2 regions of the Dyella marensis genome follow, and region 1 is predicted to be linked to the other one. Evidence: predicted binding sites of a transcription regulator. Region 1 holds the regulator's gene; the other holds the start of a gene.
The links. Region 1 encodes FliA, which starts transcription of late flagellar genes. Its sites were predicted from a motif close to TAAAGTTTNNCNNNCNNNGGCCGATAA; they were not measured.
Positions count from the first base shown of each region.

Region 2: the regulator FliA is predicted to act here: its motif matches at 4,559-4,585, upstream of ISN75_RS11100 (GGDEF domain-containing protein).

Region 1 is NZ_CP064029.1:3,890,848-3,898,499, forward strand. Features, by position in the region: gene ISN75_RS16980 (chemotaxis protein CheA) at 1-164, opposite strand, end outside; gene ISN75_RS16985 (protein phosphatase CheZ) at 178-810, opposite strand; gene cheY (chemotaxis response regulator CheY) at 807-1,214, opposite strand; gene ISN75_RS16995 (RNA polymerase sigma factor FliA) at 1,263-2,060, opposite strand; gene ISN75_RS17000 (MinD/ParA family protein) at 2,057-3,019, opposite strand; gene flhF (flagellar biosynthesis protein FlhF) at 3,016-4,365, opposite strand; gene flhA (flagellar biosynthesis protein FlhA) at 4,539-6,638, opposite strand; gene flhB (flagellar biosynthesis protein FlhB) at 6,660-7,652, opposite strand, start outside.
Region 2 is NZ_CP064029.1:2,521,951-2,529,602, reverse strand. Features, by position in the region: gene ISN75_RS11110 (amino acid adenylation domain-containing protein) at 1-2,416, opposite strand, end outside; gene ISN75_RS11105 (MbtH family protein) at 2,509-2,727, opposite strand; gene ISN75_RS11100 (GGDEF domain-containing protein) at 3,279-4,490, opposite strand; gene ISN75_RS11095 (DUF4982 domain-containing protein) at 4,632-7,061, opposite strand; gene ISN75_RS11090 (LamG-like jellyroll fold domain-containing protein) at 7,279-7,652, opposite strand, start outside.

The sequences.
Region 1 (7,652 bases):
GCGCCGCCCTTCACCGTGTGGAAGGCGCGGAACACCGCATTGAGCAGTTCGGCGTCGCGCGGCGCTTCCTCCAGCGCCACCAGCTGTTCGCCCAGGCGCTGCACCAGTTCCCCGGCCTCGACCAGGAAATCGTCGCGCAGCTCGCTGTCGAGTGACGGATCCATCGGAACCCCGCGCTCAGAAACCGAATTCGCTGAGCAGGCGGTCCGCCTCGTCCTGGCTGTTCACCTTGGCCGCGGCCACCGGCGCTTCGCCGCCGGCCAGCGCGCCGGTGAGGCGCACCAGTTCCAGCAGCGAGGACTCCACGCTGCCGATAAAGGTGGACACTTTCTTGATGCGCTGGCCGGACAGGTCCTGCCACGACTGCGCCATCACCATGTCCGACAGCCCTTCGCGGCACTGCCCGGCAAACTGCCGCGCCTGTGTCGCCAGCTCCGCCGCTTCGCCGCCGCCGGCCAGCACGGCATCAGCGCTGCTTTCCAGCGCGCTGGCCTGCGGGCGCATGCGCTCGGCGAAATCGATGCTGCGATGGGCGGCCTTGGCGCTCATCTCCAGCACGTCGTGCAGATGCTGGCGCGCGTCGGCCACGCTACCGGGCACGCCTTCCTGGGCCAGCTCGCCGCCGAGGCGGCGCACGGCTTCGTGCAGGTCGCGGGCCAAGAGGCCCAGCGCGCGGAACAGGTGCTGCTCGCGCTGGCGCACCATGGTGTCCAGCGCCATCTCGAAGGCGGCGCCGTCGGGGCTGGCCAGCAGCTCCTGCACTTCCTGCGGCAACGCCGCGCTCATGGGGGTAATCATCACGGCGCTCATGCGCTTGCTCCTTGCGCGGCGAGCCGCTCGAAGATCTTGTCCAGCTTTTCCTTCAGCGTGACCGCGGTGAAGGGCTTGACGATGTAACCGTTCACGCCGGCCTGGGCGGCGGCGATGATCTGGTCGCGGTTGTTCTCGGCGGTGACCATCAGCACCGGCAGGCCTTTCAGCGCGGGCTCGGCGCGGATCGCGCGCAGCAGGTCGATGCCGGTCATGTTCGGCATGTTCCAGTCGGTCACCACCATGTCGAACGACTGCTGCTTGAGCACCGCCATGGCATTGACGCCGTCGTCGGCTTCCTGGATCAGCGCATTGGTGAAGCCCAGCTCCACCAGCAGGTTGCGCACGATGCGCCGCATGGTGGAGAAGTCGTCCACCACGAGGATTTTCATGTTCTTGTCCAACGTCGGCTCCAGGGGTCCTAGTGGGGTTTGAGGGGTGTGGTTCGGAGCTCAGCGCGTCGCCGCGGCCGCGGACTTCGTGCCGCCGCGGCGCCCGCCGCCGGCGCCCTTGGCGTCTTCGGCTTCGCGCCAACCGGTCATCCGTGCACGCAACCGGATCAGCGCCTGCCCATGGATCTGGCACACCCGCGATTCCGTCACGCCGAGCACGGCGCCGATCTCCTTCAAATTCAGTTCCTGCTCGTAGTACAGCGACATCACCAGCTGCTCGCGCTCCGGCAACCCGCCGATCGCCTCCACCAGCGCCCCGCGCATGCCTTCCTGCTCGAAGCGGTCCTGCGGCCCCAGGCCTTCCTGGTCGGCCACGTCGAGCGCTGCGCCGTCCTCGTCGTCCTCCGGCGCGGAGAGGCTGAGCAGGCGCGCGCTGGCCGCGTCGGCCAGGATCTGGTGGTACTCCTGCGCGTCGATGCCCAGCCGCCGGATGACCTCGGCGTCGGTGGCGTCGGCGCCCGTTTCGTTCTCGATCTGGCGCACCACCTCCGACACTTCGCGCAACTTGCGGTGCACCGAGCGCGGCGTCCAATCGGTCTTGCGCAGCTCGTCCAGCATGGCGCCGCGGATGCGGATGCCCGCATAGGTCTCGAAGCTGGCCATGCGGTCGGTCGCATAGTTCCGCGCCGCTTCCAGCAGGCCGATCATGCCGGCCTGCACCAGGTCGTCCACGTCCACGCTGGGCGGCAGCCGGCCCATCAGGTGATAGGCGATACGGCGCACCAGCGGAGCGTGCCGGCGCACCATCTCCTCCGTGCTTTCGCGTTGCAGTTGCAGATATTCGGAAGCCACGCTCATCTCACACCCCCCTCGCGTACCGGGTCCGGCGCCATGGCGACCTGCCCTCCAAAAAAGGCGATGCGGTCGCGACCCGTGCGCAGGGGTTCTCCCCATGTATCGACCGCACCCGCCATTTGCTTGAATCCCCGTGCGGACCGGCTGGCCGGCCACAGATCCACCACCGCGCCCTGGCGGCGGATGGCCTGGCGCAGGTGTTCGTCGTAAGGAACCGCGCCCATGAAATCCAGCGCCACATCCAGAAACCGGTCGCACACGCGGGCCAGCTTCTCGTACAGCTGCCGCGCCTCGCCGGCGTGGCGCACCATGTTGGCCACCACGTGGAAGCGCCGTACGCAGAAGTCGCGGCTGAGCACCTTGGTCAGCGCGTAGGCGTCGGTGAGCGAGGCCGGCTCGTCGCAGACCACCAGCACCACGTCGTCGGCCGCCGCGGCGAACATCACCACGTTGTCGGCCACGCCGGCGGCGGTGTCCACGATCAGGAATTCCGGCGGATCGGGCAGTTCGTCGAAGGCGCGGATCACCGCGGCGTGCTCGCGCGTATCCAGCTGGGCCAGGCGGCGCGCGCCGGAGCCGGCCGGGATCACCTTCAGCCCGTGCGGCGCCGGCAGCATCAATTCGCCGAGCGAGCAGCTGCCGTCCAGCAGGTGGCCGATATGCCGCGACGGCTGTAGGCCGAGCAGCACGTCCAGGTTGGCCAGGCCCAGGTCCGCATCCAGCAGCGCCACCTCGCGCCCGGCCATGGCCAGCGACATGCCGAGGTTCACCGCCACGGTGGACTTGCCCACGCCGCCCTTGCCGCCGGCCACGGCGATCGCGCGGCAGCGGCGCGGCGGCGCGGCGGGCAGCGAATGGCCCGCGCCTGCGGAGAGCGGGCGCACGTCATCGTTGCCGGAAGAATGAAAAGCCGAGAACAGATTGCTCAGGCCCCAGGCCTGGTCCATCGCCAGCGTGGTCATCGTGCACCCGCCACGGCCAGGCCGAAGCGCTCGGCCATATAGCCTTCGTCCACCGCCGGCGCATTGCCCCTGAGCACCTGCGCGGCGCGGCAGACCAGCACGCGCGCATCGGCGGTGGCGAGGTCTTCGGGCACGCGCTGGCCGTCGGTGGTGTAGTCCAGCGGCAGCCGGTGGCGGATCAGCGCGGACAGCGCGCCGCCCAGGCTGGGCGCTTCGTCGAGCTTGGTGAGGATGCACGCCTGCGGCTGCTGCGGCAGGAAGGCGCGCACCATGTCGTCGATCGCCTGCGCCTGCGCATTGGCGGCCAGCACCAGGCAGGTGCGCAGTTCGCCGGCGGCGCGCAGCAGTTGCATCTGCTGCTCCAGGCGCGGATCGCTGCCGGCCACGCCGGCGGTGTCGACCAGCACCACGCGGCGGCCGCGCAGCACGTCGAGCACTTCGCGCAGGCTTTCGGCATCGTGCGCGGGAAACACGCGGGTGCCGAGCAGGCGGCCGTAGTGCTCCAGCTGCGCGGCGGCGCCGATGCGGTAGTTGTCGGTGCTGACCAGGGCCACCTGCGAAGCGCCATGGCGCAGCACGGCGCGCGCGGCGAGCTTGGCGATGGTGGTGGTCTTGCCCACGCCGGTCGGTCCGACCAGGGCCACCACGCCGCCGCTGGCGGCGACGTCGTAGCCGGTGACGGCGAGGCTGCGGCTGAGCACGCCCAGCGGCAGATAGCGCGCCTGGTCGGCGCTGAGGCGGTCGGGCAGTTCGTCGGCGAGGCGGCGCGCCACGTCCGGCTCGATGCCGATGCGCGTCATGTCGCGCAGCACGCGGCCGCGCAGCGGATGGCGGCGCTGCAGGTCGTTCCATGCGAGCGAAGCCATCTGAGATTCCAGCAGTTCGCGCAGGCTGCCCAGCTCGGCGCGCATGCGCGCGGTGTCGAGCGCGGCCTGCTCCACCATCGGATGCAGCGGGGCCGGTTCGGCGGGTGCGGCGGCGGGTTCGGGTTTTGCCGCGGCGACCGGTGCGGCGGCGACGGGCGCGGCAACCGGCGCTACCGGTGCACGCTGCGCGGGCGCGGCAACGGGAGCCACCGGCGCGGGCGCCGGCGCACGCCGCGGCTTGGGCGGCAGCACCGGCGGTTCCGCCGCGCGCTCGCGCACGATGCGCACTTCGGTCGGCAACGGTTCGCCCGAGCGCGCGGCCTCGCGCACCAGGGACTCGTCATAGTCGACGGCGGCAATGATCTCCACGCCCTCGTCGAGACGGCGCGTGGAAAGAATGACCGCGTCGGGGCCTTGTTCCTCGCGCACTTCGCGCATGGCCTGGCGCATGTCGGGCGCTACGAAACGCTTTATTTTCATGAAAAGGTTTTCCTTGCGCCCGGGGAATAGGGAATAGGGAATAGGGAATAGGCAAGCCGCGCTGTTTGCCGGCAAGTCGACCATGAGTTTTTCACTACCTGCGGGCGCAACACGCACAAGTCGCGGCAGCCTTGCTTTTCCGATTCTCTATTCCCCATTCCCTATTCCCCCACTCAACGTCCCAGCGCCTGCACCAAACGCACCCGACGGTTGTCGGGCACCTCGTTGTAAGCCAGTACGTGCAGGTTCTGTGCCACGTGGCGGGTGAAGCGCGCGAGCCACGGCCGCAGCTGCGGCGCGACCAGCAGCACGGCCGGTTCGCCGCCCATTTCCTGGCGGCGCGCGGCGTCGGCGACGCCGCTCTGCAGGCGGTCGGCCAGGCCCGGTTCCACCGCGGCGCCCGCCACGCCGCCATTGGCCAGCGAACCGAGCAGGATCTGCTCCAGTTCCGGCGCCAGCGTGATGACCGGGATCTCGGTGCCCAGGCCGGCGATCTCCTGCACGATCTGGCGGCCCAGCGCCACGCGCACGGCGGCGGTGAGCGCGCCGGGATCCTGACTCTGGCCCGCGTGTTCCGCCAAGGATTCGACGATGGAACGCATGTTGCGGATCGGCACCCGCTCGGCCAGCAGGTTCTGCAGCACCTTCACCACCACGCCCAGCGACATGCGCTTGGGCACCAGGTCTTCCACCAGCTTCGGCGCGGCGGCGGCGAGGCGGTCCAGCAACTGCTGCACGTCCTGGTGGCTGAGCAGTTCGTGCGCGTGGCCCTGCAGGATGTGCGACAGATGCGTGGCCACCACGGTGGCGGGGTCGACCACGGTGTAGCCCAGCGCCTGCGCGTTGTCGCGCTGGCCGGATTCGATCCACACCGCTTCCAGGCCGAAGGCCGGATCGCGCGTGGCGATGCCTTGCAAGCTGCCGTGCACGCGGCCGGGATTGATCGCCAGCAGGCGTTCGTTGTGCACCTCGGCCTCGCCCATCGGCACGCCCATCAGGGTGATGCGATAGGTGTTGGGGCCCAGGTCGAGGTTGTCGCGGATGTGCACCGGCGGGACCAGGAAGCCCAGCTCCTGCGACAGCTTGCGGCGCACCGACTTGATCCGCCCCATCAGCTCGCCGCCCTGGTTCTTGTCCACCAGCGGGATCAGGCGATAACCCACTTCCAGGCCTACCGGATCGACGCCGGCGACATCTTCCCAGCCCAGCTCCAGGCGCTCGGCCGGCGCCGCGGCGGGCGCGGCTTCGGCGATGGCTTCCTCGGCCAGCCTGGCGCGCGTCTCGCGCTCGCGCTTGAGCATCATCCACGCGGAGCCGCCGCAGATCGCGCCCAGCAGCAGGAAGGCGATGTTCGGCATGCCGGGCACCAGGCCCATCACGCCCAGCACCACGCCAGCCACCGCCAGCGCGCGCGGCTGGCCGAACACCTGGCCGAGCACCTGCTTGCCCATGTCCTGGGCGCGCGAGACGCGGGTGACGATCACCGCGGTGGCGATCGACAGCATCAGCGCCGGCACCTGCGCGACCAGGCCGTCGCCGATGGTGAGCAAGGTGTAGGTCTTGGCCGCGTCGCCGGCGCTGAGGCCGTGCTGCATCACACCGACGAAGAAGCCGCCGACGATATTGATCACCAGGATCAGGATGCCCGCCGTGGCGTCGCCGCGCACGAACTTGGAGGCGCCGTCCATCGAGCCGTAGAAGTCCGCTTCCTCGCGCACTTCCTGGCGGCGCTCGCGCGCCTGTTCCTGGGTGAGCAGGCCGGCGTTGAGGTCGGCGTCGATCGCCATCTGCTTGCCGGGCATGGCATCCAGGGTGAAGCGCGCGGTCACTTCGGACACGCGCGTGGCGCCCTTGGTCACCACCACGAAGTTGATGATGGTGAGGATGGCGAACACCACCAGGCCCACCGCGAAATTGCCGCCGATGACGAACTCGCCGAAGGCCTCGATCACCTTGCCCGCCGCGCCCGGGCCGTTATGCCCGTGCAGCAGCACCACGCGGGTGGAGGCGATGTTCAGCGCCAGGCGCAGCAGGGTGGCCATCAGCACCACGGTCGGAAACGCGGCGAATTCCAGCGGCCGCATCACGTAGATCACCGCCAGCAGGATCACCAGCGACAGTGCGATGTTGAAGCTGAACAGCATGTCCAGCAGGAACGGCGGCATCGGCAGCATCACCATCGCCAGCGCGGCCAGCATCACGATGGGCGCACCGGCCCCGCGGCGGGTGATCTGCTTGAAGGTGTCGAACGCGCTTGCGCTTGCGGCAGCCATGGAGCGGTGTCCTGGAAAGAATCAGCGGTAAGGGCCGAGCAGGCCCGGATCGACCTGCGGCGAAGGAGGTACGGGCGGCGCGTCGCCATGCGCGACGGCCTGGCGCAGCTGGAACACATAGGCCAGCACCTGCGCCACGGCGACGTAGAGCGCGGCGGGAATCTCGCGGCCGAGTTCCGTGGTGGCGTAGAGAGCACGCGCCAGCGGCGGCGCTTCCACCATCGGGATGCGGTGCCCGGCGGCGACCTGGCGGATCTGCATGGCCAGCACGTCGGCGCCCTTGGCGACCACGCGCGGCGCGCGCATGCGGCTCTCGTCGTATTTCAGCGCCACGGCGAAGTGGGTGGGGTTGGTCACCACCACGTCGGCCTTGGGCAGTTCCTGCATCATGCGGCGGCGCGCCAGCTGGTGCTGCACCTGGCGGATGCGGCCCTTCAGTTCCGGATTGCCTTCGCTTTCCTTGTTCTCGTCGCGCAGCTCCTGCTTGGTCATGCGCAGGCGGCGGCCGTGGTCGTAGCGCTGGTAGGCCGCATCGATGCCGCCGATCAGCGCCAGCATGGTGCCGAACAGCAGCGCGGCATGACCCAGCTGCGACAGCGACAGCGCGATGCCTGCGCCGACCGTGCCGCGCCCGGTGGCCTGCATGGCGTCCTGCCGGTGCCACAGGAACCAGGCCAGCGAGGCGCCGATAAACACCAGCTTGAGCAGCGATTTCGCCAGTTCCACCGCGCCGCGCATCGATACAAGACGACCGAGGCCGGCGATGGGATCGAGCCGGTCGAATTTCGGCTCCAGCGCCTGCGCACTGAAACCGAGGCCGCCCAGCAGCAAAGGGGCGGCGAACGTGGCCAACATCGTCGCCACCGCGACCGGCGTGATCAGGGCCATCGCTTCGCGCAGCGCGGCAGCGAGCACGCGCGCCGGCAGCTCGCCGGAGAACAGCGCTTCGCGGCTGTAGCCGAAGCCCAGTTCGTAGACACGCTTGGCGTGCACGAACGCGCGCTCGCCGCCGCT
Region 2 (7,652 bases), 1.4 Mb from region 1:
CCAGCGCGGGCGCCGATGCATCTTCGCGTTCGCCCCAGACCCGGCGCGAGATGTCGAACTCGCCGGTCAGCCGGGCGTTGACGATGGCGCTCACCCGCAGGCCTTCGGCACCGGCGTCCAGCAAACGCTGGCGCAACGATGCCATTGTGTCGACCTCGCGGCCCCACGCCAGCGTGGGCAGCGCGGCGGCGGAACGCAGGCGCGTGCCGCGCTTGTGCAGCACGACGTCGTAGCGATAGCGCGTCATTTCGTTGCGGGCGCGCCCGCGCTTGAGCTGGATGTCGACACCGGCCAGGTCTTCGACGTGTTGCGGCAGCGCCGAGAAATAGCCTGGATCGACCAGCATCTCGTTTTCCAGCCGCATTTCCTCTTCGGCCACGTGGCGAATGGCGCGCGCATCGCCGCCGCCGGCGCGGTGCCAGGCGACGGAGGTGGCGAAGCAGCGCATGAGGCGGAAATCGGGCACGTCGCCGATCAATATGCGTCCGCCGGGAGCCAGCAGCGCCGCGCACTGCCGCAGCACCGCCGTCAGGTAACCGGCGCCGGGAAAGTATTGCAGGACCGAATTGATCACGATGGTGTCGAAACCGCCCTGCGGCAGGCCGCCGATCTCATGCGCGGGCTGGCAGCGCAGATCCACGCGTTCGCGCAGCTGCGGATGGTCCGCCACCCTGGCTTGCAGGGACTCGATGACCGGCAGCGAAAAATCCGTGCCGCAATAAAACGCGCAATGCGGCGCCACTTTCCACAGGATCAGGCCGGTGCCGACGCCGATCTCCAGCAGCCGCCGCGGGCGCAGGTCCAGGATCCTGCCGACGATCGCATCCCGCCATTCGCGCATTTCTTCCAGCGGAATCGGAGCGCCGTCGTAGCTGCTGTTCCAGCCGCCGAAATCCTCGTCGTCCGCCAGCTCCGCGTGCTGGCTGTACAGGCCGTCATGCAGTACCTGCCATTGCTCGACCTGCTGCGCCTCGTAGTCCGCGTCCCGCATCGCCTCCTGCTGCCCATGCCTGGGCACGACGTAGCCGACCAGTTGCCGGTGGCCGGTGCGATCCTCGCGCATCAGCACGGCCGCCTGCGCCACGCTGGCGTCGCGCCTGAGCCAGGTTTCGATCTCGTCGAGTTCGATGCGCAGGCCGTGGAGCTTGACCTGCTGATCGGCGCGCCCGACGAAGCACAGGGAGCCGTCCGCCAGCTGCCGCGCGATATCGCCGGTGCGATACATGCGGCTGCCCGGCGGGCCGAACGGGTCGGGATGAAAGCGGGCCGCGGTCAAGCCAGGGCGATGCAGATAACCGCGCGCCAGGCCCGCGCCGGCCAGATACAGTTCGCCGGCGTGGCCTTCCGGCACACACCGCAAGGCGGCGTCCAGAACATAGGCAGCCGCGCCAGCCACGGGATTTCCGATCGGCACGGCGGCCTTCGCCTCCGTGCCGATCGGCGCTGACATCAGTGCATCGACGGTAGCTTCGGTCGGTCCATAAGCATTGACCAGGCGATGCATGCGAGCCCACCGGGCAGCAAGCTCCGCAGGACACGCCTCGCCGCCCACGACCAAGGTCTCCACGCCGGGCAGATCGCCCGGCGCCATCAAGGCCAGCAGGCTCGGCGGCAAGGCCAGGTGGGTGATGCGCTGCCGCTCGCACAGCGCCGCCAGGCTGGCGCCGGGAAGCAGCTCGTCGGACGGAGCCAGCACCAGGCATGCGCCGAGCGCGAGCGCCATGGCGATCTCGGCGAAAGAAGCGTCGAAAGACAGCGACGCAAACTGCAATACGCGGCTAGCCGGTCCGATGCGCAGCCGCTCGCGGTAGGTGGCTGCCAGCGCGGCGACGCCGGCATGGGTCACCACCACGCCTTTGGGCTGGCCGGTCGAGCCCGAGGTATAGATCACATAGGCGGCGCGCTGCGCGGCTTCCGCGTCGTGCGCGATCCCGATCCGCGCGGACGCCAGCGCCTCGATCCCGCTGTGGAGGTCCGCATCGTCCAGAAGATGGACGGGCAGTTCAGGCGGAGTCTTCAGGACCGTCTCGCGGAAACAGAGCACGCAAGCCGGAGCCGCCTCCTCGAGCATGTAGATCAGCCGCTGCTCGGGATAATCCGGATCGAGCGGCAGATAAGCCGCGCCGAGCTTGTGCAACGCCAGAATCGCCACGATCGATTCGAACGATCGCGGCAGCGCTATGGCGACGATATCCTCCGGTCGAATGCCTTTTGCGGACAACCATGTGGCCAGCTGGTTGGCGCGCGCATCCAGTTCGGCATAGCTCAGCCGGGCATCGCCAAAGACCAGCGCAGTGGCATGCGGAGTCAGGTCGACCTGCCGCTCGAACAGCGCGGCAAAACCGACGTCGGGAAGGCCCGCTTGCGTAGCCTCCGGCACGTCAATGTAAGCGCCATCGAGCGGGAACCCTTCCATGGCCCATGAACCTCTGGTCGCCCTTGAACGGGCAGGTTTGGTTCAATCGGTATGCCGACGCGTCGCTGGTGTCGGCGTCCAGTTGCGTTTGCCTAGGCGGTTGGATGTTCCATCGCCGCGATGAGGCTCCTGGGCCGCATGTCGGTCCAGCTCCGGTCTACATAATCCATGCAGTCTGCTCGCGCTGCCGGCCCGAAAGCCGTCGTCCAGCCCGCCGGAATCGCCGCGAAATCGGGCCAGAGCGAATGCTGGCCTTCGTCGTTGACGAGCACCAGGAAGATGCCCTTGTCGTCATCGAATGGGTTGCTCATGAGAATCCTTCTCCTCGCACCGTTTGCCGCGATCAAATCAAAAACGCTGTAGCCAGCGTGACGAAAATATGAAATCGGTGGGCGCTTCCAAAAACCCGGTTGTGCTCGGGTATAGCGATCGAATATCTACCGACAAGATGTGACTGTCAATCGATGCGCCGATTCAGAGAGACCGCTAAATAAAAATCTGTAGATCGCGTCGTACAACCGTCGTCGACTCATCAGTTGACCACTGCGGGAAACGCGCAGCTCCGCCGATATACATCCGTTTGAAAATGGCGATCAATGTGCTCGCAGCATGTAGCGCAGACGTGAACGCATTAATGGCCATGACGGCTAGTCGTGCGCAGATGAGAAAGCCAACCGATACCAGCCGCCATGGACAGGTATCGGCAGGGATATGTCACGACAAATACGCTCAAGGATCGGCATGCGCACTACCAATAGGCATCCGCTTGAAAATAGCGATCCATGCGCGAGCAAGCCGCGCAGGCGGCGGAATCAGCAGCACGGCCAGCCGATTGCAGCAAGCCCGGCGATGCGCAGCAGTCTCAGCCCCTGAATGGCTGGATGGGTGAGTCCTCCATGGCGCGCATGACGCGATTGCGGCCTCCTTGCTTGGCCGCATAGAGCGCCCGATCGGCCGCGACGACCACCGATCGCCAATTCGCCTCGGCGCCCCTGGCGATGCAGTAGCCGATGCTGACCGTGCACTGCAGCGGCTGGTCGTGCAGCAGCGCGATCGCCTGGCTCTCCACGGCGCGCCGCAAGCGTTCCGCGGCTTCCATCGCCGCCGGTTCCTCGGCCTGATGAAGCAGCACCATGAATTCCTCGCCGCCTACGCGGGCCAGGATGTCCTTCTCGCGGATGTTGCGCCTGAGCGCATCGGCGATGGCTACGAGCACCTGGTCGCCGCCGTCGTGGCCCCAGCGGTCGTTGATCGACTTGAACCGGTCCACGTCGATCATCAGCACGGCGATGGCAGTGTTGCGCTGCTGGGATTGCGCCATGCGCTGCTCGCCTTGTTCCCACATGACGCGCCGGTTGGCCACGCCAGTGAGGGGATCCTGGCTGGCGTGACGGATCAATTCCGCGTCGAGCTTGCGCGTCAGCATCCACAGCAGGCAGGGCGTAATGACCCAGGTAAGCACGACCCTGGAGAGCAAGCCGAAGGTCGAGGTGTGGTCGGGGCCGGCGAGGACCTGCGGGTGCGCCATCCACCATGACATCCGCATCAGCAGCATGGCTGCCCACAGGAAATGGAACAGGCCTGCGAGGCGCGCGACCGGCCGCTGCGCCGGGTCCTTGCATTGCCAGAACGCCACGCCGGTGGCGACCGTAACGACGCCGGTCAGGGCTCCGCCGAGAATGACCATGTGGCGAAGGTTTTCGCCTTCATGGATCACCAGTCCGGTTTCGATCAGCGCAAGCACCGCCACCGGGGCCAGCACCCACAATGCGCGCCTGGACAAGCCCAGGTAGAAGTTGGCCGCCAGCAGCGCCAGCACCGTGCCCGCATCGATCAGGAGGTTGCCGGCCAGGCCCAGGCCAGGAAAATCGAGATGGAAAGCGGGAGCGAAAAGGACCCCGAAACCGGCGGCGAATGCAGCGTAGCTGAGGCTCCATAACAGCACCCCAGGCTCGCGCCCGGCGCCGGGGCGGGCGATGTACAGGGCCAGGAACAGGGCCGAGGACAACGCGGCCAGCAAGGCATTGACCAGCAGCAGCGTGCCGGCATGCATCAAGCTCGCGATCCATTCCATAACCTCTCCGAACGATGGCGCTTCGGTGGCCGATGGTCCCTCGGCTCGCGCACAACTTATCTCGGATGGTATCGGCCGGCCATGGATGGCCTTGAGGCCCGGGATCCGCGCGACAAGACAAAGCAGGCCGCGCGGCGCGCACTAAGGCGAAACGACGCCGATGCGCACCTCCTGCGCCGGCAGTCCCGGCACCTCCACGTGCACGGTGGCGTCGCCCGCCAGCGCGGATGCCCGCACCGCCGCGACGATGCGGCCATGAAAACTGCGCCGCCGGCCGGACTGGAAGCTGGAGGCATCGTGCGGATCGCCATTGCCCACGCCGGCCAGTGTCGCGGCGCCGCCGACGAGCACGTTCATGGGCCGGTCCTGATCCGGTGCATAGACCGGCACGCCCTCGGCGTCGATCAATTCCGCCGTGACGTAGGCCAGATCCTGGCCGTCGGCGCGAAGGCGGGCGCGATCCACCGACAGCCGCAGCGCCGCAGGCTCGGCCGCGGTGCGCAATTCCCAGCGCCCGGCAGCGCGGCCGTCGCGATAGCCGACCGCCACCAGGCGGCCGGGCGCGTAGGGCACCCGGTAGGCCGCCTTGTATTCCGTCTGCACGCCGACCGGCTTGCGCCCCAGGCTTTTGCCGTTGAGGAAAAGTTCGACCTCCGGATACTCGGCATAAACCACCACGTCCAGCGGCTTGCCTTCCTGTCCCGGCCAGCTCCAGCTTGGATGGACGTCGTCCAGCGACCAGTCCAGATGCGGCGGCGTGATCGGAAACAGATGGCGGTCGGGCAGGTCTTCGGTGCCGGGCGGTTGCCTGACGAACGCCGAGATCGGATCGATGCCGGTCTTCCACAGCACTTCCCGGTAATACGCCGCCGGCCGCTTGCGCCCGGTGGCATCGATCTCGCCGCAATAGGCCAGGTGCCAAGGGTAAGGCCCGAGCTTCTGCCAGTCCTGGCTGTAGCCCATCCAGCCGATGCCCGTTTCGCCCAGATAGTCGACGGCGGTCCACACGAAGTCGCCCAGCACCCAGGGCATGGTCTCCACGCTGCGCCAATAGACGAACGCATCCTTCGAGATGGATTCGGAAGTGAACATCACGCGCGCGGGAAAGCGCCGGTGATCGTCGGCGAATTCATGGGCGTGATAGTTGTACCCCGCCACGTCGAGCACGGCGAACTGGCCGTCGCTCTGCGGGCCGCCGGTGCTGACGGCCTGGGTAACCGGGCGGGTGGCATCGAGCAGGCGCAAGCGGGCCACCATCCGGCGCGCGGTCTCGATGCCCGGTGCCGCGCCCTGTTCGGGAATTTCGTTGCCGATGCTCCAGAACAGCACGCTGGGATGATTGCGGCCGCTCAGCACCAGGCTGTCCAGGTCGGCGGGCCAGTCCTGCGCGAAGAAGCGGGCATAGTCCTGCGTTTTCTTCTGTCGGCTCCAGGCATCGAACGCCTCGTCGACGACCAGCATGCCCAGCTCGTCCGCGGCGTCGAGCGTGGCCTGGCTGGCGGGGTTATGCGCGCTGCGGATGGCGTTGTAGCCCGCGGCCTTCATCAGCGCGACCTTGCGCGCATCCGCGGCGGGCAGGCCGGCCGCGCCAAGCATGTAGTTGTCGTGGTGCATGTTGCCGCCGCGCAGCAGCACCTGCCTGCCATTGATGCGCAGCCCGTGCACCGCGTCGATGGCGATGCTGCGGATGCCGAAGCGCGTGCGCCGCACGTCGGAGCCGCCGTCGGCCGTGCGCACGGTCTGCTCCAGCACGTACAGGTTGGGCGAGTCGGGCGACCACAGCGCGGGCTGGCTCAGGTCGAACGCGCTTGCGTCGGCGACCTTCGCGCCCGGTGCAAGCGTCGTCTTGTGATCGTTCCGCGCCACCACGCTTCCATCCGGTGAAAGGATGCGCGTGCTCACCTCGACAGGCTGGCTTCGCCCGGAGCCATTGGCGACCTCCAGGTGCGCCTCCACCCTGGAGGCCGCGGCGCCGACCGACGGCGTGACGACCTGGACGCTGTCCGGTTCGATATGCACCGGCGGCAGCAATTCGAGAGTGGCGGGGCGGATCAGCCCCGAGCCGGCATACCAGCGCGACGAGGGATCGGCATGGTCGACGCGGATCGCCAGCACGTTGTCGCCAGCGTGCAGCTTGCCCGTCAGGTCGACGGTAAACGCGCTGTAGCCGTAGTGATGCTTGCTTACGTGCTGCCCGTTGATCCACACGTCGGCATCCATGTAGATCGCTTCGAAGCGGACCAGCACCGTGCGCGTTGCGTCTTGCGCACTCAAGGCCAGATGGCGCCGGTACCAGCCGACGCCGCCGGGCAGGTAGCCGGAGTCCTGTCCGCTGACCGCGTCGCGGTCGAACGGCGGGGAGCCGTCGGGCTTGTCCTCGATTGACCAGTCGTGCGGCACCAACACCTGGCGCCAGGAGCGATCGTCATAGGCAGCCACGTCGGCGCCCTTGACGTCGCCGCGCTGGAAGCGCCAGTCCTGCGACAGGCTGCGTTGCTCGGCCGCCGCATGCGGCGAGAGAACGGAGGCGGCGAGGGCTAAGCAGAAAGCCCATCCATGCTTGGCGGTCATAGGCGGCTCGGGAGTGGCGGGAAGCCGCGGCTGCAGCGCGGCGGCGGCCACGGTGCAGCAGTGCGTGCAGCCAGTCACTGGCGAAATAGCGCAGGCGCGGTTGCGAAATTCGCCGCTGCAATGCGGCATGGCATGCCGCATTGCAGGGTTGCGCGCAAAGGGGGCCGAGAATCCGTGGCGGAAACGCGGCCGTTCAAGCCCGGCCTGGCCGGCCGGATCAGCCGGCCGCCAGTACCGCCACCTCGGCGTCGGAGAGTGCGCCGCGGTAGAGGCGGAAGTCGCTTACCAGGCCATCGAGCGTCACGTCGTTGGCGAACTGCGAGCGGCCGATCCACAGGTTCGCCGCCTCCACCATCTGGCACGGGGGAAAGAACATCGCCTGGTTGCTTCCTACCACGCGGCCATTGACGTAGAGCTTGCCGGTCTGTCCGCCGAGGCTGACCGCCACGTGCACCCATTCGCCAGCGGCCAGCGGCGCCGGCGCGTTGATCACGCACTGGCCATTGTTCTGGTTCGGCGATATCACGAAGCTCAGCGTGCCGCTGCCGCCGTTCGGCGTCAGGAACATGTTCTTGTCGATGCTCGCGCCGA